DNA from 4 places in the Geobacillus sp. FSL W8-1251 genome. Region 4 is predicted to be linked to each of the others. Evidence: riboswitches for the same ligand, from Rfam matches in the RefSeq annotation. Region 4 holds a riboswitch; each other region holds the start of a gene.
What was found. Region 4 has a riboswitch for S-adenosylmethionine ahead of NSS88_RS10950 (methionine ABC transporter ATP-binding protein). Riboswitches for the same ligand answer to the same signal wherever they lie in the genome.
Positions count from the first base shown of each region.

Region 1 (5,346 bases), 1.2 Mb from region 4:
GAGGCAGAACGATGGATCAGCAATTTTTTAAAAACATCGAACAGAAAACAGGTGTCAATATGAAAGACGTTTTTGAGCTCGCCAACTCGCTGCAAAACGCCAATTTCAGCGATGAAAAAACGGTGCGCCAAGTGGTGAAGCGGGTGGCGCAAATTGCCAACCGGAAAGTGCCAAAAGAACTTGAGGACCAAATCGTCAAGGCGATCGTCCATAACGGCAAACAAATTGATTTGAACACGATCGCCAATATGTTGAACAACAAAAAGTAAGCAAAAGGGAGCTTGCGTGCGCACAGCTCCCTTTTGCTCTGCTTGGCTCAGGAGAGCGAAACGATGTTCGATGATCCCAAGCCTTGGATCAGTGTAGACGAGGCTGTTCTATGGCCATCATTCGAGCGATTTCACCATCGTGACATGTGGGATGCCGGCGTCCATAAAGACGCCGGAGACGGTCGTATAGCCGAGCTTTTGGTAAAACGGTTCTGCGTGCGTCTGGGCGTTCAGTTTCGCCGTTTTCGCCCCTTTTGTTTTCGCAAGCTGCTCCAACGCCTCCATCACCATCCGGCCGACGCCGCGGCCGCGGTAAGCCGGCAAAACGCAGATGCGCTCCGCTTTGCCAACCCCTTCATCGACCAGGCGAAACCGGCCGGCTGCGACTGCTTGTTCGCCATCGTATAGGACGAGATGGAACGATTCATGTTCAAATGCATCGATTTCTTCTTCTTCCGGCACGTTTTGCTCTTCGATGAATACAATCCGACGGACGCGCAACGCGTCTTCATACAACGCGCGGTCTTCCGTTGTTCCAATGGCGACGTTCATTCTCCCGTTTCCTTTCCTCCAACGATAAAGGTTTCATAGACAGTCCATGATCCGTTCTCGAGCTGGTAAAGAAGGTGGAACCGGTCGACCGTCTCTTCAAAATGGACGTTTTGCAGCCGCAGTTGGCTGTAGACGTCAGCGTATTCCGCATTCGGCAAATCGCGGCCAATTGTAATGTGCGGCACGAACACGAATTCCGGCTCCCCGGCAAACAAGCCGCTGTGCAGCTGCTCGTGCAACCGTTCCAGCACTTCGTTTGGCTCGACTTTCAAATAAATGATGTGGCTTGTCGGGTAAAACGAGCTGAATTTCGTCACTTTGATCGGAATTGGCTCCGTTTCCGCTGCGATGCGGCGCAGCTCTTTCGTCATTTCTTTGATTTGCTCCTCATCCGCCTCAAACGGGTATTTTAATGTAATGTGCGGCGGGATGAGGGCGTAATGGCTGTCGTACCGCTTCCGGTACGAGTTGGCGAAGTCTTGAATCCGCTTTGGCGGAAAAATGACAATGACGTACTTCATTCCGCTTTCCCTCCTTCAGATGGTTCGTTTGCCGTTATTTACAGCGACAAAATGGCCGATACCGCCCGGGGCACATCCGGCTGCCAATACGTCCATGCATGCCCGCCGGCAAATTCATGGTACGTGTAGGAAAACCGCTTTTCGATCAATAAGTCCCGTGCGGCCCGGTTCGGGGTGATAAAATCGCGTACATGGCCGTCCGTCGTTTTGACCGCCGTTTCTTCTGCGCCGATGGAATGGTAAAGGGAAAGAAGCGACGGGGCGCGGAACGCGCGGATGCGTTCGAGCACCGAGTCGTCAATGTAAGGAGACTGCATGGCGATTTTTCCAAATGTATGCGGATACAACAGACCGGCTAGAAGCGACACGGTTCCTCCCAGCGAATCGCCAATCAGCGCTCGTCCTTTGCCCATTTGATACGTCGGCAGCTCGCGATCCAAAAACGGCGCGAGCTCATGGGCCAAAAAGCGGATATAGGCTTCGTTTTTTCGACCGGCTGGGTGGTATTTCTCGTAGCGGTCGCTGACGTTCCGGTACGGGATGCCGACAACGATCGTTCGGTCGATCGTTCCTTCGTCCATGAGCGTCTCGATCACGCTTTTGATTTTTCCGTACATAAAATAATCCTTGCCGTCTTGCGCGATTAATAAAGAATATTTATGCAACGGAGAAAAATCGCTTGGCAAGTAGACAAGCAACCCGATTTCTTCTTGCAGCTCCCTGCTGTAAAGCGTATAATCGCGCATCGTTCCTGATGCTGTCGCCATGATCATCCTCCATGAAAGCGCAAGTTCACTTGTTATTGTAACATATTTAGGCAAAAAGATGTTAACGAAGGGCTCGAATTTTTCGTGAACTTGCCGAACATTGGTGCCGGCAAAAAAAATGACTTGCAAAAATGACCGGAATGCGTTACATTTTTTAATAAATTAACAATTAACAAAATTAAATACGCAGCGGTTCTTATCAAGAGAAGCGGAGGGAACTGGCCCAATGAAGCTTCAGCAACCAGCCGCCCGACGGCCAGGTGCTAAATCCAGCGAATTGAGCATTCAATTCGGCAGATAAGAAGAAGCATGACCATGTTCGTATGGAAAAGTCTTCTTCTTAGAAGACTTTTTTTATTTACTCAAGCGGCCGCTCCCTCAACCGAGAGGCGTCGAGGATCAAGGCCCTCGGCTGCTGCTTGACCAACAGCGGCGCTTCGTTGGGCGTTAAGTGGTTGGCCGTTGATCCATGATGGAATTTTCAACAGAAGGAGAGAGATGAGGTGGATAAACTAGAAACGTTGTTAGCGCAAATTGGCAACCGGAGCGAAACGGTGACGGGGACGGTCAACCCGCCAGTTTATTTTTCCACCGCCTACCGTCATGCCGGCATCGGGGAGTCGACCGGGTTTGACTATATCCGCACCGGCAACCCGACGCGCAAAATCGTCGAAGAAGCGATCGCGAGACTGGAAGGCGGCGACCAAGGCTATGCGTTCAGCTCCGGCATGGCCGCCATTCAGACAGTGCTCGCCTTGTTTGAGAGCGGAGACGAGTTTCTCGTATCGGCCGACCTTTACGGCGGGACGTACCGCCTGTTTGAGCGCGGCTGGCGCAAGTACGGTCTCGGCTTTCATTACGTCGATTTTGCTGATCTCGCTGCGGTGGAAGCGTGTATCACCGAAAAAACGAAAGCGATTTTCCTGGAAACACCGACGAACCCGCTTATGCATGAGACCGATATCCGCGCCGTCTCCGAATTCGCCAAACGGCATGGGCTGCTGCTGATCGTCGATAACACGTTTTACACGCCGGTGCTCCAACGCCCAATCGAACAAGGCGCCGATATTGTCATCCACAGCGCCACGAAATATTTAGGCGGCCATAACGACGTGTTGGCTGGCCTTGTCGTCGCCAAGGGCGAGGAGCTCTGTCAACGCCTGACCGAGTATCAGAACGCCATCGGCGCGGTGTTGTCGCCGTTTGATTCGTGGCTGTTGATTCGCGGGATGAAAACGCTGGCGCTAAGGATGCGCCAGCATGAAGAAAACGCCAAGCGCATCAGCGCCTTTTTGCGCGAACATGAAGATGTCACTGATGTGCTGTATCCGGGGAGAGGCGGGATGCTGTCGTTCCGGATTGCCGATGAAAAGTGGGTGAACGGGTTTTTAAAAAGCTTGCGCCTCATTACATTCGCGGAAAGCCTGGGCGGAGTCGAAAGCTTTATTACGTACCCAGCGACGCAGACGCATGCGGACATTCCTGAGGAAATCCGCATCCAAAACGGTATTTGCAACCGGCTGCTCCGCTTCTCGGTCGGCATCGAACATGCGGATGATTTAATCGCCGACTTGGCGCAAGCGTTCAAACACATGAAAGAGGTGTAAGCGATGGAACGGGAATGGTCGTTTTCAACGAAACTGCTCCATAATGAATGGAAAGTCGATCGCCACACGGGAGCGATGAGCGTGCCGATCCAGCACGCCTCCACGTTCCATCAGTTCGATTTCGCCACGTTCGGCAAATACGACTACAGCCGCTCCGGCAACCCGACGCGCGAGGCGCTTGAGGAAACGATCGCGGCGTTAGAAGGCGGAACGCGCGGATTCGCCTTCGCTTCTGGCATGGCGGCCATTTCGACGGCGTTTTTGCTCTTGTCCCGAGGCGACCACGTCCTCGTGACCGAAGACGTCTACGGCGGCACGTACCGGATGATCACGGAAGTGTTGACCCGCTTTGGCATCGAGCATACGTTTGTCGATATGACAGATTTAAACACAGTAGCGGAAAACATTCGTCCGAACACGAAAGTCATTTATATGGAAACGCCGTCCAATCCGCTGTTAAAAGTGACCGATATTCAAGGCGTCGTCAAGTTGGCGAAGGCGCATGGCTGTTTGACATTCTTGGATAATACGTTCATGACGCCGGCGTTGCAGCGGCCGCTTGACCTTGGCGTCGATATTGTCCTTCACAGCGCCACGAAATTTTTAGCCGGCCATAGCGACGTCGTCGCCGGATTGGCCGTGGTGAAAGATGAAGAGTTGGGAAAAGAGCTGTACAAACTGCAAAACGCGTTTGGTGCCGTTCTTGGCGTCCAAGATGCGTGGCTTGTGCTGCGGGGATTAAAAACGCTCCACGTTCGGCTGAAGCAGTCGTCCGAATCCGCCCTGGCCATCGCTGAGTATTTGGCGCGCCATCCGAAAGTGGAAGATGTGTATTATCCAGGGCTTTCGCACCACCCAGGCCATGACATCCAGCGCCATCAGGCGGCCGGGTTTGGCGCTGTGCTGTCGTTCCGTTTAGCCGATGAAGAAGCGGCTCGGACGTTCGTCCGAAACGTCCGCTTGCCGGTGTTTGCTGTCAGCCTTGGGGCGGTCGAGTCAATTTTATCGCACCCAGCGAAAATGTCGCATGCGGCGATGCCAAAAGAAGAGAGGCTCCGGCGCGGCATTACCGACGGCTTGTTGCGGCTGAGCGTCGGGCTTGAGGATGTCAACGATTTGATCGCCGATTTTGAGCAGGCGTTGTCGTTTGTTCAGGAGCGGCCGTCAGTTTCAACGCCATAGCCATCAGCCCGCCAAGCCTTCACAGCTCGGCGGGCGGGTCAAGATGCCGCTGAGGTTGACAACAGCCGCTCCTCTTTTAACTTCCCTCCGAAAGAAGTCTCCTACTTCTAAACGTGAAGGTGCGCCAGCACCAGTGAAAGTGGGAGATGAATGTCGGTTGGCGTTAGCCAACGAATAGGATAGAATATGGCTAGAACGGACACCTTCGGAACGAAGGGAAGCGTAAAGGGTTCTTGTGTGTGGCTTACCGTTCAGCGAACACACACAAGTCGCTTGAAGCCCCCACCTCTAAGCGAAGCGTAGGTGGTGGGTAGTTCACGCAAAATGGCATCGGGAACGCCGATCTTTCCGATATCATGCAGTAGAGCGGAACGATACAAGGCATCAAGCTGTTCATTCGGAAGGGAAAGCTTTTCCCCAATCGCGAGTGCGTAACGGGCCACGCGCA
Region 1 is NZ_JBBOUF010000001.1:871,648-876,993, reverse strand. It holds gene NSS88_RS04470 (stage VI sporulation protein F) at 12-269, shown strand; gene NSS88_RS04465 (GNAT family N-acetyltransferase) at 387-821, opposite strand; gene NSS88_RS04460 (YjcG family protein) at 818-1,342, opposite strand; gene NSS88_RS04455 (alpha/beta hydrolase) at 1,381-2,109, opposite strand; SAM riboswitch class I at 2,303-2,413, shown strand; gene NSS88_RS04450 (methionine biosynthesis PLP-dependent protein) at 2,613-3,716, shown strand; gene metC (cystathionine beta-lyase) at 3,720-4,898, shown strand; gene NSS88_RS04440 (HD-GYP domain-containing protein) at 5,150-5,346, opposite strand, start outside.
Region 1: it holds a riboswitch for S-adenosylmethionine, as region 4 does, so the genes downstream of both, NSS88_RS04450 (methionine biosynthesis PLP-dependent protein) here and NSS88_RS10950 (methionine ABC transporter ATP-binding protein) in region 4, are expected to answer to the same signal.

Region 2 (5,346 bases), 170 kb from region 4:
CATGGTCTCGTCTCCTAGCATTTCCATCTTATCGGCAACCAAAATTGTTTCGCGTCTGAACAGCTTGCGATCTCGTCTTCCAGTATTGCCATCAATGCGGCCGGGGCAAATCATAAAAGGGTTGGCGACGGAATGAAAAAGCCGCTCAACAACGGTTCTTCTCACGTTGAGAAGCTTTTTGAAATCGGATCTTCTTCCCCGATCCCAACCACTCATCGGGCGAAACGAAACATTTTTCACCAATCCCGATTAGGCGCGCTCGCTTTCGTTGGCGATTTGGACGCAGCGTTGTACAATACATGGTGAACGATCGATTTTGCAACAGAAAGGAACGAACGCCCATGATTTACCCATACAAAGGCAAAACGCCGCAAATTGCCGCCTCCGCCTTTATCGCCGACTATGTGACGATCACCGGCGATGTCGTGATCGGCGAAGAGACAAGCATTTGGTTCAATACCGTCATTCGCGGCGATGTGGCACCAACGGTGATTGGCAACCGGGTCAATATTCAAGATAACTCAATTTTGCATCAAAGTCCAAACAATCCGCTTATCATTGAGGACGGGGTGACGGTCGGCCATCAAGTCATTTTGCACAGCGCCATCGTTCGCAAAAACGCGCTCATCGGCATGGGCTCAATCATTTTGGACCGCGCGGAAATCGGGGAAGGCGCGTTTATCGGCGCCGGCAGTTTAGTGCCGCCGGGCAAAAAAATTCCACCCAACACGCTCGCCCTCGGCCGGCCGGCGAAAGTCGTCCGCGAACTGACGGAAGACGATATCCGCGAAATGGAGCGCATCCGCCGCGAATATGTCGAGAAAGGGCAGTATTACAAAGCGCTGCAGCAACAGCGGACATCGTGCGCCGACAAAAAAGAGCTACCGTGATCAGGCAGCTCTTTTTCTTTCATCACTTGTCCGCCAGCGCCAGCGCTTGTTCTCTCAGCGTCGTCGCTTTATCAGTGCGCTCCCACGGCAAGTCGATGTCCGTACGCCCAAAATGGCCGTAAGCAGCCGTCTGTTTGTAAATCGGGCGGCGCAGGTCAAGCATTTTGATGATGCCCGCCGGGCGGAGATCGAAGTTGCTGCGCACGACCTCAATCAAAATATCTTCCGACACTTTGCCGGTGCCGAATGTATCAATGGAAATCGATACCGGACGGGCGACGCCGATCGCGTAGGCGAGCTGCACTTCGCATTTGTCGGCCAGTCCTGCCGCGACGATGTTTTTCGCGACATAGCGGGCCGCATACGCTGCCGAGCGGTCGACTTTCGTCGGATCTTTGCCCGAGAACGCGCCACCGCCGTGGCGGGCGTAGCCGCCGTACGTATCGACGATGATTTTGCGCCCCGTCAACCCAGCATCCCCTTGCGGACCGCCGATGACAAACCGTCCTGTCGGGTTGATGAAATAGTTCGTGTTCTCATCAAGCAGCTCCGCGGGCACGACCGGCTTGATGACCTGCTCTTTAATGTCGCGCTCGATTTGCTCTTGCGTAATTTCCGGATGGTGCTGCGCGGAAACGACGATCGTATCGACGCGCACCGGTTTGCCGTTTTCATCGTATTCGATCGTCACTTGCGTTTTCCCGTCCGGCCGCAAGTACGGCAAGACGTCCGTTTTGCGCACTTCCGCCAATCGGCGCGCCAAGCGGTGCGCAAGCGAAATCGGCAGTGGCATCAATTCTTCCGTCTCATTGCAGGCGAACCCAAACATCAATCCTTGGTCGCCGGCGCCGATCGCTTCAATTTCCTCATCAGTCATCTGACCTTCGCGCGCCTCGAGCGCCCGGTCCACCCCCATCGCAATGTCCGGCGATTGTTCGTCAATCGACGTCAGCACCGCGCACGTATCAGCGTCAAATCCGTATTTGGCGCGCGTGTAGCCGATCTCCCGGATCGTATCGCGGACGATGCGCGGAATGTCCACGTATGTTGATGTCGTGATTTCCCCGCTCACGAGCACCAGCCCGGTCGTGACGCTCGTTTCGCAGGCGACGCGGGCGGTCGGATCTTTTTCCAAAATGGCATCCAAAATGGCGTCAGAAATTTGGTCGCAAATTTTATCCGGATGTCCTTCCGTCACAGACTCTGAAGTAAACAAGCGGCGTTTGGCTGACATTCGGTTTGTTTCCTCCTCTTGGCATAATGTGGCGACACGGAACTCATTTCCCTTTTTCCCTTCGCAATATAAAAAACCTTTCCTGTAACGGCTGAGGAAAGGTCATGGCAATCGTATTGCTTCCTTTCACTCTTATCGTTCAAGGACTGCGCCTTGCCACAGGTTAGCACCATTTCACACATGTCCAGTTGTGACGGTTGCTGGGCTTCATCGGGCCTGTCCCTCCACCGGCTCGGGATAAGAGTATCCGTTCAATGACTTATCTTATCGCAACGGAATCGGCAAAGTCAACTATCAAAATTCATTTTTTATCATTTCCAGCCGAGAAAATTATTTCCTCAAGGAAATCGACACATTGGGCAAAAATAAAGTTTGAAAAACCCACGCAATTAGTATGGGCTATTAATAAAAATGTGTTATACTATTTTCAAGAGTGATTACAAAAAGAAGGCAGGTTTTGAACATGGGGATCACAAACATGACGAATAAGCTTGATTTATTGCTACAAAAACCGTACGTACATCACCAATTGTCCGTCGCCGAGCTCGTCGAGAAAGTCCTGCAACGGAACGAAGGACGGCTGACCCACACCGGAGCCGTCGCGGTGACAACCGGCAAGTACACGGGGCGGTCGCCGAAAGACAAATACATCGTCGAAGAACCGTCCACGAAGCAAACGATCGACTGGGGAACGGTCAACCAGCCGATGTCTCCGGAAACGTTTGAGAAACTGTACGACAAAGTGCTCGATTATTTAATGAAACAAGATGAACTGTTCGTCTTTAAAGGCTTTGCCGGCGCCGATCCGAAATACCGGCTGCCGATTCAAGTCGTCAACGAATTCGCCTGGCACAACTTGTTCGTCCATCAGCTGTTCATCCGCCCGAGCGCCGAGGAGCTCGCCGCGCACGAGCCGCAATTCACCGTCATTTGCGCGCCGAACTTTAAAGCCGACCCGAAGGTGGACGGGACGCGCTCGGAAGCGTTCATCATCATCTCGTTTGAACGGCGCACCGTGTTGATCGGCGGCACCGAGTATGCCGGCGAAATGAAAAAATCGATTTTCTCGGTCATGAACTATGTGCTGCCGGAACAAGGCATCCTGCCGATGCACTGCTCGGCCAACGTCGGGCAGGAAGGCGACGTCGCCCTCTTTTTCGGCTTGTCGGGAACGGGAAAAACGACGCTCTCGACCGACCCGAACCGCCGCTTGATCGGCGATGACGAACACGGTTGGTCAAGCCGCGGCATTTTCAACATCGAAGGCGGCTGCTATGCGAAATGCATCAAGCTATCGCGCGAGAAAGAGCCGCAAATTTTTGACGCCATCGGCTTCGGCGCGGTGCTCGAAAACGTCGTTCTCGATGACGCGACGCGGGTGCCGAATTACGACGACGGCACGCTGACGGAAAACACACGCGCCGCCTACCCGCTTCAGGCGATCCAAAACATCATCGACCCGAGCGTCGCCGGCCATCCGTCCACGATCGTGTTTTTGACAGCCGATGCGTTCGGCGTCCTGCCGCCGATCAGCAAGCTGACGCGCGAACAGGCGATGTACCATTTCTTAAGCGGCTACACAAGCAAGCTCGCCGGCACCGAACGCGGCGTCACCGAACCGGAAGCAACGTTCTCAACGTGCTTCGGCGCACCGTTTTTGCCGCGCCCGGCCGTTGAGTACGCGGAAATGCTCGGGCAAAAAATCGCCGAACACAACGTCCGCGTCTTTTTGGTCAACACCGGCTGGACAGGGGGGCCGTACGGCGTCGGAAGCCGCATGAAGCTCGCCTACACCCGGGCGATGGTGCAAGCCGCCGTCAAAGGGGAGCTCGACAACGTCGAAACGGTCAAAGATCCGATTTTCGGCCTCGCCATCCCGACCCGCGTCCCGGGCGTGCCGGATGACGTCCTGCAGCCGCAAAACACATGGGCCGACAAACAAGCATACGAACAAAAAGCAAAAGAGCTAGCGCAAAAATTCCGCGCCAACTTCCAAAAATTCGCCCACATCGATCCGTCCATCGAAAAACTCGGCGGACCGCTCGTGTAACAAGAACCCAGCCGGACAGGGAGCCGTTCCCTGTCCGGCTGTTTTTTCGAACGCATAAAATGATTGTCGTCGATCCCCCGGGATTTTTGTACGATTGGAGGTCGACGACAATGCGAAGGCGGGTTTACTTCTTCAGCTGTTCAATCTTTTCCGCCGGCAGCCCGGTCAGCTCGTGGATCGTGTCGACATCGTACCCTTTCGCCAACATTTTCTTCGCGATGTCGATTTTCCCTTCCTCAATCCCTTTTTGGCGCCCTTGCTTCATCCCTTGTTTGACTCCTTGTTGAATTCCCTTTTCCATTCCCCGCTGTTCGTACGAGACGATGAGCTCCATCACTTGCTTCGCTTCCTTCGTTTCCATTTGGCTCACCTCGTTTCGCAGTTTGGCTTCCTCCTCTTCGGACAACCGCAAATACGTTTCAAAAAAACCGAACAACAGCCGCTGTTTCGCCTCATCGAGCTCAAGGCGGACGAGCATGCGCAAAAATTCTTTTTTCACTTCGACCTTTTCTTCTTCATTATACCCCATTTTGCTTAACAAGGCAGCGGCGACGGGATTGTCATGGCGGATGTACGCGCGCCACGGCAGTTTGCGCAGCTCCACCGTCAGAAAGCGGAAGTCGAGAACGGTCAAAAACGGAAACTGGACGACCAATGAGGAAGGTTCATCGTGGTGTTCATCATAGCTGAAGATGGCGATCGGAAGAATGCGGCGGCGGTATTTTTGAAACAAGCGGCTGAAGTAGAGGAACATTCGCTCGGGGAAGGTCCGCTGTGCGTAGCTTTGGTGTTCGACATGGACGATGATGAGCCCTTCCTCCCCCTTCATCTTCGTTTCGACCAACAAGTCGACGCGATGCTTCTCTCCGGCCGTCACGTCGGTAAACAGTTCTTCTGTGAGGAAAGAAAGGTGGCGAACGTCGATGTGCTCGTACACGTTGGGAAAGAAAAGAAGCAAAAACTCTTCGAAAAACGTCGACAGCAGCTCTTTGAACAACCGGTCGTGATCGATTCGCGGTTTGGCCACGTTTCCCCTCCTTGCGGCATCGAATTCATCGTATGATATTCGCTCTCCGCGGCCAAACTCCTTCTCCTCCCCCCTACTTTTTTTATGGTATGATCAAACGTCGCACAGGAAATCCTCAAGCAAAGGCTATTTTTATGCTTGTCTG
Region 2 is NZ_JBBOUF010000001.1:2,260,968-2,266,313, reverse strand. It holds gene NSS88_RS11970 (tetraprenyl-beta-curcumene synthase family protein) at 1-3, opposite strand, end outside; gene NSS88_RS11965 (gamma carbonic anhydrase) at 342-890, shown strand; gene metK (methionine adenosyltransferase) at 913-2,124, opposite strand; SAM riboswitch class I at 2,254-2,368, opposite strand; gene pckA (phosphoenolpyruvate carboxykinase (ATP)) at 2,588-4,174, shown strand; gene NSS88_RS11950 (Rpn family recombination-promoting nuclease/putative transposase) at 4,299-5,201, opposite strand.
Region 2: it holds a riboswitch for S-adenosylmethionine, as region 4 does, so the genes downstream of both, metK (methionine adenosyltransferase) here and NSS88_RS10950 (methionine ABC transporter ATP-binding protein) in region 4, are expected to answer to the same signal.

Region 3 (5,346 bases), 1.3 Mb from region 4:
TTCGCTTGATGACAAAGTCCACGTCTTCCTTTAGGCATACGTGCACATTCGCTTCTGCATCGTTTCCTGCATCCATGCGAACAAGCAGACGAGATGAAGTCAGTTGACGAGCTCGACGGATAGCGGTGACTAAAAACGAGGGCATGTTGTCTTGCACATGTTGTTTCCCTGGACGCAACTCGGCATGAACGAGATACCCTTCCTTCCCTGCATACGCAAACAACGGTGTAAAACCGTCAAATCCTTTATACGTTCGACTGACTCCTTCTTTTTTCGTATCGGAGTTGTCAAATGGGGAACCATCTATATCAAGGGGAAGCCATGTCGTCTTTCCTTTGGTCCAACAAGGGGACAAAGTGGCATGTCGTTGAATCAACAGACGTATGGACTCCTCCCAAAGAATCGTTTCGGTCATCGGAAGACAAGCGAGCTGATCGAGTCGTTGTCGCAAGGTTGGAGAGGAAGGCACGTGCTGAATCCCCATCGATGCCGAAAAGATATCGTCCTGACGATACGCTTCGATATGATCGAAATCCGTTTTTCCTGTGGCAAGCAAGCCAATCATCGAGCGAATGACATCGCTATGGGAAATGTGCACTTCTCGACGAACCGTTGGAAGCCGAAGTGCGTTTACCCGTTTATCCAGTTTCGTTTGGTGCAGTAAGTAGCCAACGAGAGCAAGCCCAGCACTTGGGGTAATCGCTTCATCTGTCAATACAAACCGAATCGGGAAATCTTTCATCATATCACCTACTTGATGAAGAATCGTCAACGTCGTTTTCCCTTATCGTATCAACGGTTTGCGACCATTGTAAAGATGTTTTGTCACGGATTCAGGATGTATATTAACCAACCGGCAGGCCGGCCCGTTGCAAAAGCAGCCGCTTCACCTGCCAGCTGAACAAAAACTCCCACGCTTCCAAATGTTTTTTCGCTTCAAACGCCGTTCGTCCCCAGACGGTAATGCCGTGGTTGTGGATCAACACAGCGCCGGCGTCGCCATGAACATGGTTCGCAAACTCCCGAGCCAGCGTCGGGATGTCGGCGTCATTGTTAATGATCGGGATGCGCACTGCGGCGTTTTCTTCCCAAATGCCAAACGCCTTGATGATTTCTTGGCCGGAAAAGACTGCTTCCCCGTTTGACGCATACAGTTCAGAAATCAAATTGTTGTCCACGGTATGAACGTGCAAGACGCAACCGGCGTTTGTGCGGTTGTAAATTTCCACATGCAGCAGCGTCTCCGCTGATGGCTTTAAATGTGTTTTCTCCGCTGGTCGGCCAGCAGCGTCAACGAGCAAGAAGTCCTCATCCGTTTGCTTCCGCTTATCCTTGCCGCTCACTGTCACCAAAAACGTCAACGGGTCGTCCGTCACTTTGATCGACAAATTGCCGCTTGTTGCGAAAAACCAATCGCAGGCGGCGAGCTCGGCTTTCACTTCCGCAAGCTCGTTCCACTTTTTCACGACGATGCTCATACGATCACCTCCATTCGCTGCAACGCATCCATCACGTCAAAAAACGTCGCAAATGGCGCGTGCGGCAGGTCAAGCTCTTGACATTTTTAAAGCAGAAAATCGCGCGCCAGCACATAGTCGGCTTGCCTGGCCACCGCCAAGTCGGTGATCGAATCGCCGATGACGACGTGATACCCGTCCGGGCGGGCAAGCCTGCGCAATAGCGACGGCTTGCAGCAGCCGCAGCCGTTTTGGCACCGGCTGTCACATGCATGCGGCCATGTGATGCGGATCGTCTCACCGCTGAAATCGGAACCGTTGCAAAAAATCCGCTCCGGTTCAATGAGCCCTTCAAGCAGCGGATAGACGAAAAAGTCGATGCCGCCGCTCACGATATAGAGCGGGATGCTTTGCTCTTTTGTCCATGCGACAAACTCGCGGAACCCTTCGCGCAAGCGGGCGGTGCTAAGCAAAAAGTCAACAATCTCCCCTTTCAGCGCTGACGGAAGAAGCGAAAACATTTTTCCGACGCCTTCCTGAACGGAGATGCGCTGGGCGAGAATGTCGTCCTTTAGTGCCTCCCACTCCGGCGGGGCGAACTGTTTCATAATCGCGATGATGTTGTCGTTTTCCGTGATCGTGCCGTCAAAATCGCAAAAAAGAACGAGTTGTTTCGTCATGCTTCCACCTCAATAGCGCCCCAGCGGTCGATCGCCTTTTGCAGCGCCTCGTTGTCTTTCGCCGCTTCACGAAGCGGACGGCCGACCAGCGCTGCGTCGATGGCGGCGCGAAACGCCTTTCCGCCGCCGATCGCCCCGTCCGGGTGGCCGTGGATGCCGCCGCCGGCGTTGACGACGCTGTCAAGGCCAAAATCGCGGACAAGGAGCGGCACCAAGCCCGGATGGATGCCGGCCGATGGCACTGGAAACGCCCGGGCAAACGGCTCTTGTTCATCGGTCAGCGCCCGGGCGATGCCAAGCGCCTGCTCGCGCTCCAAGGCGACGCTGCCGTACGGCGATGGGAACAGAACAAAGTCGGCGCCGGCAAGCCGCAAAAGCTTTCCAAGCAAGAGCGACGGGGCGACGCCGTAAAACTCCGACGGCGTGATCGCGCCGCTGAACGCCGGGTGGGCCATGATCGGAACGGAAATCTCTTCATCTTCCCGCAACCCTTGTAGGACGTCCAATCCATAGGCGAACACGTTGAACAACAGCACATCGGCGCCAAGCACAGCCGCCCGTTTCGCTTTTTCTTTCAGTTCAAACGTTTTGCCGGTCAAGTTGACGGCATACAGCGTCCGCTTGCCTGTTTGTTCGTACACCTCTTCGAGCGCCGCTTTGCCTTCTGTAATGCGCTTCGCAAATGGCAGACGATCGCTGTCAAACAAAATTTCGTCATCTTTGACCAAGTCAACGCCGCCAAGCGCTTGCTTTTTCAACTCTGATGTCAAATACGCCAAATCGCGGCCAACGATGCCTTTGAAAATGCTCATCAACAGCGGGCGGTCGTACACTCCGACCTTTTCGCGAATGCCGGCGATGCCAAAGCGCGGCCCCGGAAACTGCCGCTTCCATTCTTCCGGAAATTCCAAATCAAGCAACCGCACTTCCCCGTCAAGCGACAGCTTGCCGAACGTCGTCACCAACAATGCTGGCAAATCGGCGCTGAAGTTGACGGTCGGGTAAGCGATTTTGACGATTGCCCGCTTCAACCGCTTGCCGAAATAGGCGTTTACCCGCTCGCTCTCGCCAAGCTCTTCGATCGCAACGACTTCCCCTTTATGCTTGCGAAGCTGGTCTTGCTCTAGCTGCGGCAAGTCGGTCCATGTGCCGACTGTCAAGCCGAGCGCGATTCCTTCCGCTTTTTGGCGAATATCGTGTTCATCATGAAGAAAATACGTCGCAATGACTGCACTCATCGTCCATCCCTCTTTCAATATATGGCGAAATAAAAAAGCCCCTTCCTAAGAAGAGGCGTCATTCATTCATGGCGCTCTTCTTATCTCCCAGCGTTTCCGCTGCAAGAATTAGCACCGTGCTTAGCGTGCGCCAAGCCGGTTGCCGGGCTTCATTGGGCTCGTCCCTCCGCCTGCTCTTGATAAGAAAGCCTGCTCGTTTATGCACTTGTCAAACGATTGGCAAATTTACTTTGAATTATGACAGCCTTTGCCGCCGTTGTCAATCATTTTTTTAAAACAGCCTGGTCAACGTTGTCCCGTCAACGGTTCATTGCCGCTCTTTTTTTCAAAACAATCCGAGCCGGCCGATCCGCTCCGCCGCTTCGCGAAGCCGCGCTTCATCGGTCAACAATCCAACGCGCACATACCCTTCGCCGTGTTTTCCAAAACCGATGCCTGGGGCAACGGCGACATGCGCCCGCTCAAGCAACAGATCGGCAAATTCGGCGGATGATGCGCCTTTTGGCAACGGAAGCCAGGCGAAAAATGATCCAGACGGCGCCGGCGCTTCCCAGCCGATCGCGCGCAAAGCATGAATAAACGTATTGCGGCGCGCCTCGTACAAGGCAACGAGCTCCGCGACGCAGTCTTGCGGGCCGAGGAGCGCAGCTGCCGCCGCTTCTTGGACGGCGCCGAACAAGCTGACGTACAAATGATCTTGCAACAACTCAATGGCACGGATGATCCGCTCATTGCCGACAGCGAACGCCACGCGCCAGCCGGCCATATTGTACGTTTTCGAGAACGTGTAGATTTCAACGCCAATGTCTTTCGCCCCGTCCACTTCTAGAAAGCTGACCGGCTTTTGGCCGTCAAAGCCGATCGCGCCATAGGCAAAATCATGCACAACGGCTATGCCGTACTTTTCCGCAAATGCCACCGTTTCAGCAAAAAACTCCTTCGTCGCCGTCGCGCCGGTCGGGTTGTTCGGATAGTTTAAAAACATCAGTTTCGCCCGGTCGGCCGCCGCCCTGGGAATGGCCGAATAATCCGGCAGAAACTCATTCTCCGCGACAAGCGGCATCATTTCCATCCGCGCGCGGGCGAGCGCGATTCCCGACCAATAGTCCGGATAACCCGGGTCCGGGACGAGCACGACATCGCCCGGGTTGACGAGGCAAAGCGGCAGCTCGACAAGCCCGGCTTTGCCGCCGAACAAGATGGCGACCTCGCGGGCCGGGTCGATCGTCACCCCGTACTCGCGCGCGTAAAACGCCGCTACGGCTTTTTTCAAAAACGAGTAGCCTTGAAACGGCGAATATTTATGGTATTTCGGATTGGCCGCCGCCCGCTGCATCGCCTCGACGATATGCTTTGGCGTCGGCTGATCCGGATTGCCCTGCCCTAAGTTGATCACATCATAACCCGCCTTGATCTTCGCACCGACTTTCGCCACGAGCGAGGCGAAAAACTGCTTCGGCAGCTGTTCAAGCAGTTCGGAAAAGGGAAATTCGATCGTCATCGTCCACACCTTCTCAAACATTCTTGAAATTCTAGTGCAACATCATATATCGTTAAAAGCAAAATGTAAAGAAAATTTTTTCCGAGGTGAACGCTCATGACGATCCGCATCGCCTGCCTGCAGCTTGACATTGCATTTGGCGATCCAGCAAAAAACGAACAGCAAGCCGAACAGGCCGTGGAATCCGCTGCCAAAGACGGCGCTGACATCATCGTGCTGCCAGAGTTATGGACGACCGGCTACGATTTGACGCGCCTGGATGAAATTGCCGACGAAGGCGCCGAACGGGCGAAGGCGCTCGCTTCCCGATTGGCGCAAACGTACGGCGTCCATTTCGTCGCCGGTTCGGTCGCCAAAAAAACAGCCGCCGGCGTGACAAACACGATGATCGTGGCCAACCGCCATGGCCAAATCGTCGGCGAATACAGCAAGCTTCACCTGTTCCAATTGATGGATGAACATTTGTATTT
Region 3 is NZ_JBBOUF010000001.1:790,009-795,354, forward strand. It holds gene NSS88_RS04015 (IS1380-like element ISGsp2 family transposase) at 1-742, opposite strand, end outside; gene NSS88_RS04020 (methylthioribulose 1-phosphate dehydratase) at 846-1,478, opposite strand; partial or broken gene mtnX (2-hydroxy-3-keto-5-methylthiopentenyl-1-phosphate phosphatase) at 1,475-2,137, opposite strand; gene mtnW (2,3-diketo-5-methylthiopentyl-1-phosphate enolase) at 2,134-3,375, opposite strand; SAM riboswitch class I at 3,453-3,561, opposite strand; gene NSS88_RS04035 (pyridoxal phosphate-dependent aminotransferase) at 3,701-4,876, opposite strand; gene NSS88_RS04040 (carbon-nitrogen family hydrolase) at 4,973-5,346, shown strand, end outside.
Region 3: it holds a riboswitch for S-adenosylmethionine, as region 4 does, so the genes downstream of both, mtnW (2,3-diketo-5-methylthiopentyl-1-phosphate enolase) here and NSS88_RS10950 (methionine ABC transporter ATP-binding protein) in region 4, are expected to answer to the same signal.

Region 4 (5,346 bases):
TTCTTTGTAGCGGTGAAGGGAGGATTCGACCGATGCATAAACGAATGGTATTGAAAGGGTGTGGAAACACCACCGTTTCGCCAACATCGACGGAATGTCATGATGAAAACGAATGGTTCTGTTCCACTCCCATCATCATAGGAAAGGGGGCAATGCCATTGATTCGTTGGGTTGTCTTTGCCTTAACCGCCGCTTTCGCTTCGTTTTTGGCATGGATCATCATCGGCAGCATTCTCGGTGAACACGGGGACGTCATCTTCAGTTTAACGACAGTGGTCGCCCTGCAAAACTGCGTCATCATCGTCATGCTCGCCGCCGTACTGGCGCGTTTGAACAACCGATGAAGCGCGGGAAAACAGACCGGCCGCGGCGTCTCTCCATCCAAAACGGTTTTGAACTTTCGGGCGGCTCTTTTTTGTGCAAAAAATAACGGAAGCGATTCGCTTCCGTTATTGATTGTTTGTCGCCGCTGGAATGACGGCGCCGTGGTATTTTTCTTTGATGAAATCTTGGATTTCTTTCGATTGCAGCACTTCGACAAGCGTTTTGATTTCTTTCCGGTTTTCATCGCCTTTGCGCACCGCCACAATGTTCACATACGGATTGTTTTTCGGCGACTCCACGGCGATCGGGTCTTTCGCCGGGTCCAAACCGGCGTCAAGCGCATAGTTGGCGTTGATCAAAACCGCATCGCCTTCGCCGTTTTTGTAAATTTGCGGCAGAAGTCCAGCATCGACGTCCGCTTTAAATTTCAAATGTTTCGGGTTTTCGACGATGTCGTTGACCGTCGCTTTCGTTTTATCGATGCCCGGTTTCAGCTTAATGAGCCCCTTTTCTTGCAGCATCGACAAAATGCGGCCATGGTCGGCGACCGAGTTGCTCATGATGATCGTCGCGCCGTCCGGCAGTTCTTCAATGCTTTTGTATTTTTTCGAGTATAAGCCGATCGGCTCGATATGAATGCTGCCGGCGTTGACGAAATCATAGCCGTACTCTTTCTTTTGCGATTCCAAATACGGAATGTGTTGGAAATAGTTGGCGTCGATTTGCTTCTCAGCCAGCGCTTTGTTCGGCAAGATGTAATCTTGGAACGTAATGATCTCCAAGTCGATGCCTTTTTCTTTCAAAATCGGTTTCGCTTTTTCCAAAATTTCCGCATGCGGCACGTTCGACGCACCGACTTTCAACTTCACCAATTTGCCGTCTTTGCCGCCTTCCGCGCTGTCGTTATTGTTGCCGCCGCATGCCGCCAAAGCGAGCACGAGAATGGCGGCGAGCAACACACCCAACCATTTCTTCATCAGTTGTTTCCCCCTTTATCGTTTATCGATTTTCGAAGTGACAAAGTCACCGATCAGCTGAATGATAAATACAATGACCAACACCAATACGGTTGCGACAAATGTCACATCGTTATGGTTGCGCTGGAACCCTTCCAAATACGCCAAGTTCCCAAGCCCGCCGGCGCCGATGGCTCCAGCCATCGCTGTATAGCTGACGAGCGACACCGCCGTCACCGTAATGCCGGAGACAAGCGCCGGCAATGACTCCGGCAGCAGCACTTTCCAAATGATCGTCCACGTTGAGGCGCCCATCGCTTGGGCTGCTTCGATGACGCCTTTATCAATTTCGCGAAGGGCAATCTCCACCATGCGGGCGTAAAACGGCGCGGCCCCAATGACCAAAGCCGGCAGCGCCGCATTGGCGCCAAGCATCGTCCCAACAAGCCAGGTGGTAAACGGAATGAGCAAAATGATCAAAATAATAAACGGAATGGAGCGGAAAATGTTCACAAACGCCGCAATCACGGTATTGACAAACCGGTTTTCCCATAGGTTGCCCTTCGCTGTCAAAAATAGAAGCAAGCCAAGAACGATTCCGAGAACGAAAGTGGCCGCCACCGCCACTCCCGTCATATACAGCGTCTCGACCGTCGCCGCCCACATCGTCTCCCATTGGACGTTCGGCAGGAGGTTAGCGAGCATCGTGAATCACCTCCACCGCCACCTGCTGGCTTTGAATGTAGCCAAGCGCCCGGTCAATTTCATCCGCCGCCCCATTGATGTGCACAAACAGCACCCCATAAGCGCCTTGATGGGTTTGCGAAATTTTCCCTTGCAAAATATTCATATCGACGGCAAATTGCCGCACGACCTGGCTGATGAGCGGCTGGCCGGCCGCCGCGCCGACAAACGTCAGCTGCGCGATCAGCCCGCTCGGGTATTGGCCAAACAAATGGGAAATCGCCTCTTCCGTCTCTTCCGGCTCGACGAGCTGCTTGACGAACCGCTTCGTGATCGGCTGCTGCGGGTTGCGGAACACGTGCAACACGTCGCCTTGCTCAACGATTTTGCCGTTTTCCATCACGGCGACGCGGTCGCAAATTTTGCGGATGACGTGCATTTCATGGGTGATCAGCACGATCGTCAGCCCGAGCCGCTTGTTGATGTCAACGAGCAAGTCCAAAATCGCATCGGTCGTCTGCGGGTCCAACGCCGATGTCGCCTCGTCGCAAAGCAGCACTTTCGGGTTGTTGGCGAGCGCCCGGGCAATGCCGACACGCTGCTTTTGCCCGCCGCTCAACTGCGACGGATACGCCTCTTCCCGCCCCGTGAGCCCGACGAGCTCGATCAATTCATCGACCCGTTTTTGCCGCTCCGCTTTCGGAACACCCGCAATCTCGAGCGGAAACGCAATGTTTTCCCGCACTGTGCGCGACCAAAGCAAGTTGAAATGTTGGAAAATCATCCCGATCTCTTGACGCGCCTTGCGCAGCTCCCGCCCTTTGATGCGCCCCATGTCGCGGCCGGCGACGACCACCCGGCCGCCCGTCGGCTTCTCGAGCCCATTGAGCAAGCGGATGAGCGTACTTTTCCCCGCGCCGCTGTAGCCGATAATGCCGAAAATTTCCCCTTCGCGAATCTCAAGCGACACATTGTCGACGGCCGTGACCGAGCCGTTAGCCGCTTGATAGATCTTTGTCACATGTTCGAGTGTAATCATCGTTTCACCTTCCTCCCCAAGGCGGCGGAGCGCAAAAAGAAAACCTTTCTGCCCGCAGAGAACAGAAAGGTATTGTGCACCATTCCGTCTCTTATCTCTCAAAGCAGGCCGCTTTGTGTGAATTGGCACCTTTTCAGCGCACGCGCTGACGGTTGCCGGGCTTCATTGGGCACATCCCTCCACCTCTCTTGATAAGAGCGCAACAATCGCCTATTCGATTGACTACAACTGTGATTGTATCACCTTGTGTCGAACATTGTCAATAAAAATTTCACCCAACATGCCGATATGGCTTAGCCAAATGGAGGAGCGACTCAAGCAGCAACAGATGACGAAAGCTTCCCGATACATGCACTTCGCGCAGCCGGACGAGCTGCTGCAGCTTCAGCTCGCCGTCTAAAAGCGAGCAAAGTGCTTTTTTGGAGCCGTGCACCGTCAAGACGTTCCGTTCATCAGGTTCCCTTCCGGCAGTAAGCTCCTTGCCGAGCGCCACCATGGCGGTCTCTTCCTCGCTTTCAAAGCGAACATACAGCTGCTCATCCGGCAAAATCGGCAACAAATGGCGCAACGTTTGCATCCGTTCCATAAACTGTCCTACCAACTCGCACATTTCCATTGAGCATCCTCCCCCCATCTCCTTTGTCCTTTTATTTCCATGCCGAAGGGGGAGAATCCTTTACAAAAATCTCGACAGCCGCCGTGGCGAACCAACGCCGTTTTTGTCATTTCCCATGAAATGTGTCAAACGGCGTCAAAAAATGGCGGATCGTCAACGCGGCAAACGGGCGCGGATTGCTTCGTACAAATAAGGGACCGAATGGAACGCATACCATTTGCCGATGATCTCTCCGCCGGCGAAAAGAAGCAAGCACGGAACGCTTTCAATTTTCCACGCCGCCGCCTGCTCGGGGATGTAGTTGATGTCCGTTTCGCAAAACGGTATGTCCGGAAACAATTGTTCTAGGACAACAAGCATGCGCCTCGCCAACTGGCACGTGCCGCACAGTGGGGTATACAACGAAAGAGCGAGAAGCGGCTCCCCTTCCACCATTCGCTTAATATCGTTTCGACCGATTGTGTTCACTCGCCTCTTCCTCTCATGAACGATTCGATACGGACGTCAAAATGGGCGCGCAGCAGCACATGCGCCAAATGCCAGATCGGGGCGGCGGCCACTTCGCGATACGCCCGGTCAATGTAAATATGCCCTGCTTCCGGAAACACCCGGCGGAACTGCCGGCGCAATTTTTCCCCCGCCTCGTCGGCATCGGCGAGCACGTACACATCCCGCCCTTCGAGTTCATCGGCCAGCTCCTCAAGGCGCGCATCGCTGATCGTGCCGTTCGTGCAAATGATGACAACCGGCTCGTTCAGCACGGCCGCCACTTTTTCCTTATCTGACCGCCCTTCCACAATAATCACTTTTTCCACCTGTCGCATGTCCGACCCACCTAACGTGAATGAGGATACAATATTGTATGGCAACAGAAAAGCAACGGCCATCCGCCGTTGCCTCCTAACACCAGCCCGCCTCCCCGTCGCAGTCGACATATTTTTGATCCGGTTCAACGGTAGCGGTGACCCATTTTCAAATTTTCCCATTTGTTCGCTTTATCCGTTTTTCCACGCTACAGCCGCAGGAAGCGGAAGGCGGCCGATGAGCTCGCCTCCCTCGTACAGTTCGATCGTGCGGCCGTTCCATTTGCCGGTGACCCGGTCCGTGACATCCAGTTGCTTCGTTTGCAACACCATCACGAGCACCCCTTTTTCATCACATTCCGGTATGTATAGGGGGCCCGGTTCGAAGCGAACTTTGCAGGAACGTTTATCCTTCGTTGATCATCGCTTCGTATTGTTCGGCCGTCAACAAGTTGTCCACTTCACTTAAGTCTTTCGGCTCAATAACGATCATCCATGCTTTTTCATACGGTGATTCGTTCACATATTCCGGATTGTCGTTCAACGCTTCGTTCACTTCGACGACCGTGCCGCTGATCGGCGCATACAATTCCGAGACGGTTTTCACCGACTCAACGCTGCCGAACGGCTCGTTCGCTGTCAGTTCCGCGCCGACTTCCGGCAGCTCGACAAACACGATGTCGCCCAGCTCCGATTGGGCGAAATCGGTGATGCCGATGCGCACTTTATCCCCTTCGACGCGCACCCACTCATGCTCTTTCGAATAACGGAGTTCTTTCGGCGTGTTCATTAAATCCCTCCAGTGCGGCAAGTTGTGTTCTTTTTCATCATAACCGATTTTTCGCCAAAACTCACTGAATTCATTTCATTTCGGCCAAATTTTTTATGTTTCCGTCGAAACGCGCCCGGCAAAACACGATTCGT
Region 4 is NZ_JBBOUF010000001.1:2,086,383-2,091,728, reverse strand. It holds partial or broken gene NSS88_RS10970 (carboxymuconolactone decarboxylase family protein) at 1-87, opposite strand, end outside; gene NSS88_RS10965 (hypothetical protein) at 153-344, shown strand; gene NSS88_RS10960 (MetQ/NlpA family ABC transporter substrate-binding protein) at 450-1,301, opposite strand; gene NSS88_RS10955 (methionine ABC transporter permease) at 1,317-1,985, opposite strand; gene NSS88_RS10950 (methionine ABC transporter ATP-binding protein) at 1,975-3,003, opposite strand; SAM riboswitch class I at 3,092-3,201, opposite strand; gene NSS88_RS10945 (hypothetical protein) at 3,275-3,619, opposite strand; gene NSS88_RS10940 (thioredoxin family protein) at 3,773-4,087, opposite strand; gene NSS88_RS10935 (toprim domain-containing protein) at 4,084-4,443, opposite strand; gene NSS88_RS10930 (DUF2553 family protein) at 4,615-4,755, opposite strand; gene gcvH (glycine cleavage system protein GcvH) at 4,829-5,212, opposite strand; gene NSS88_RS10920 (arsenate reductase family protein) at 5,306-5,346, opposite strand, start outside.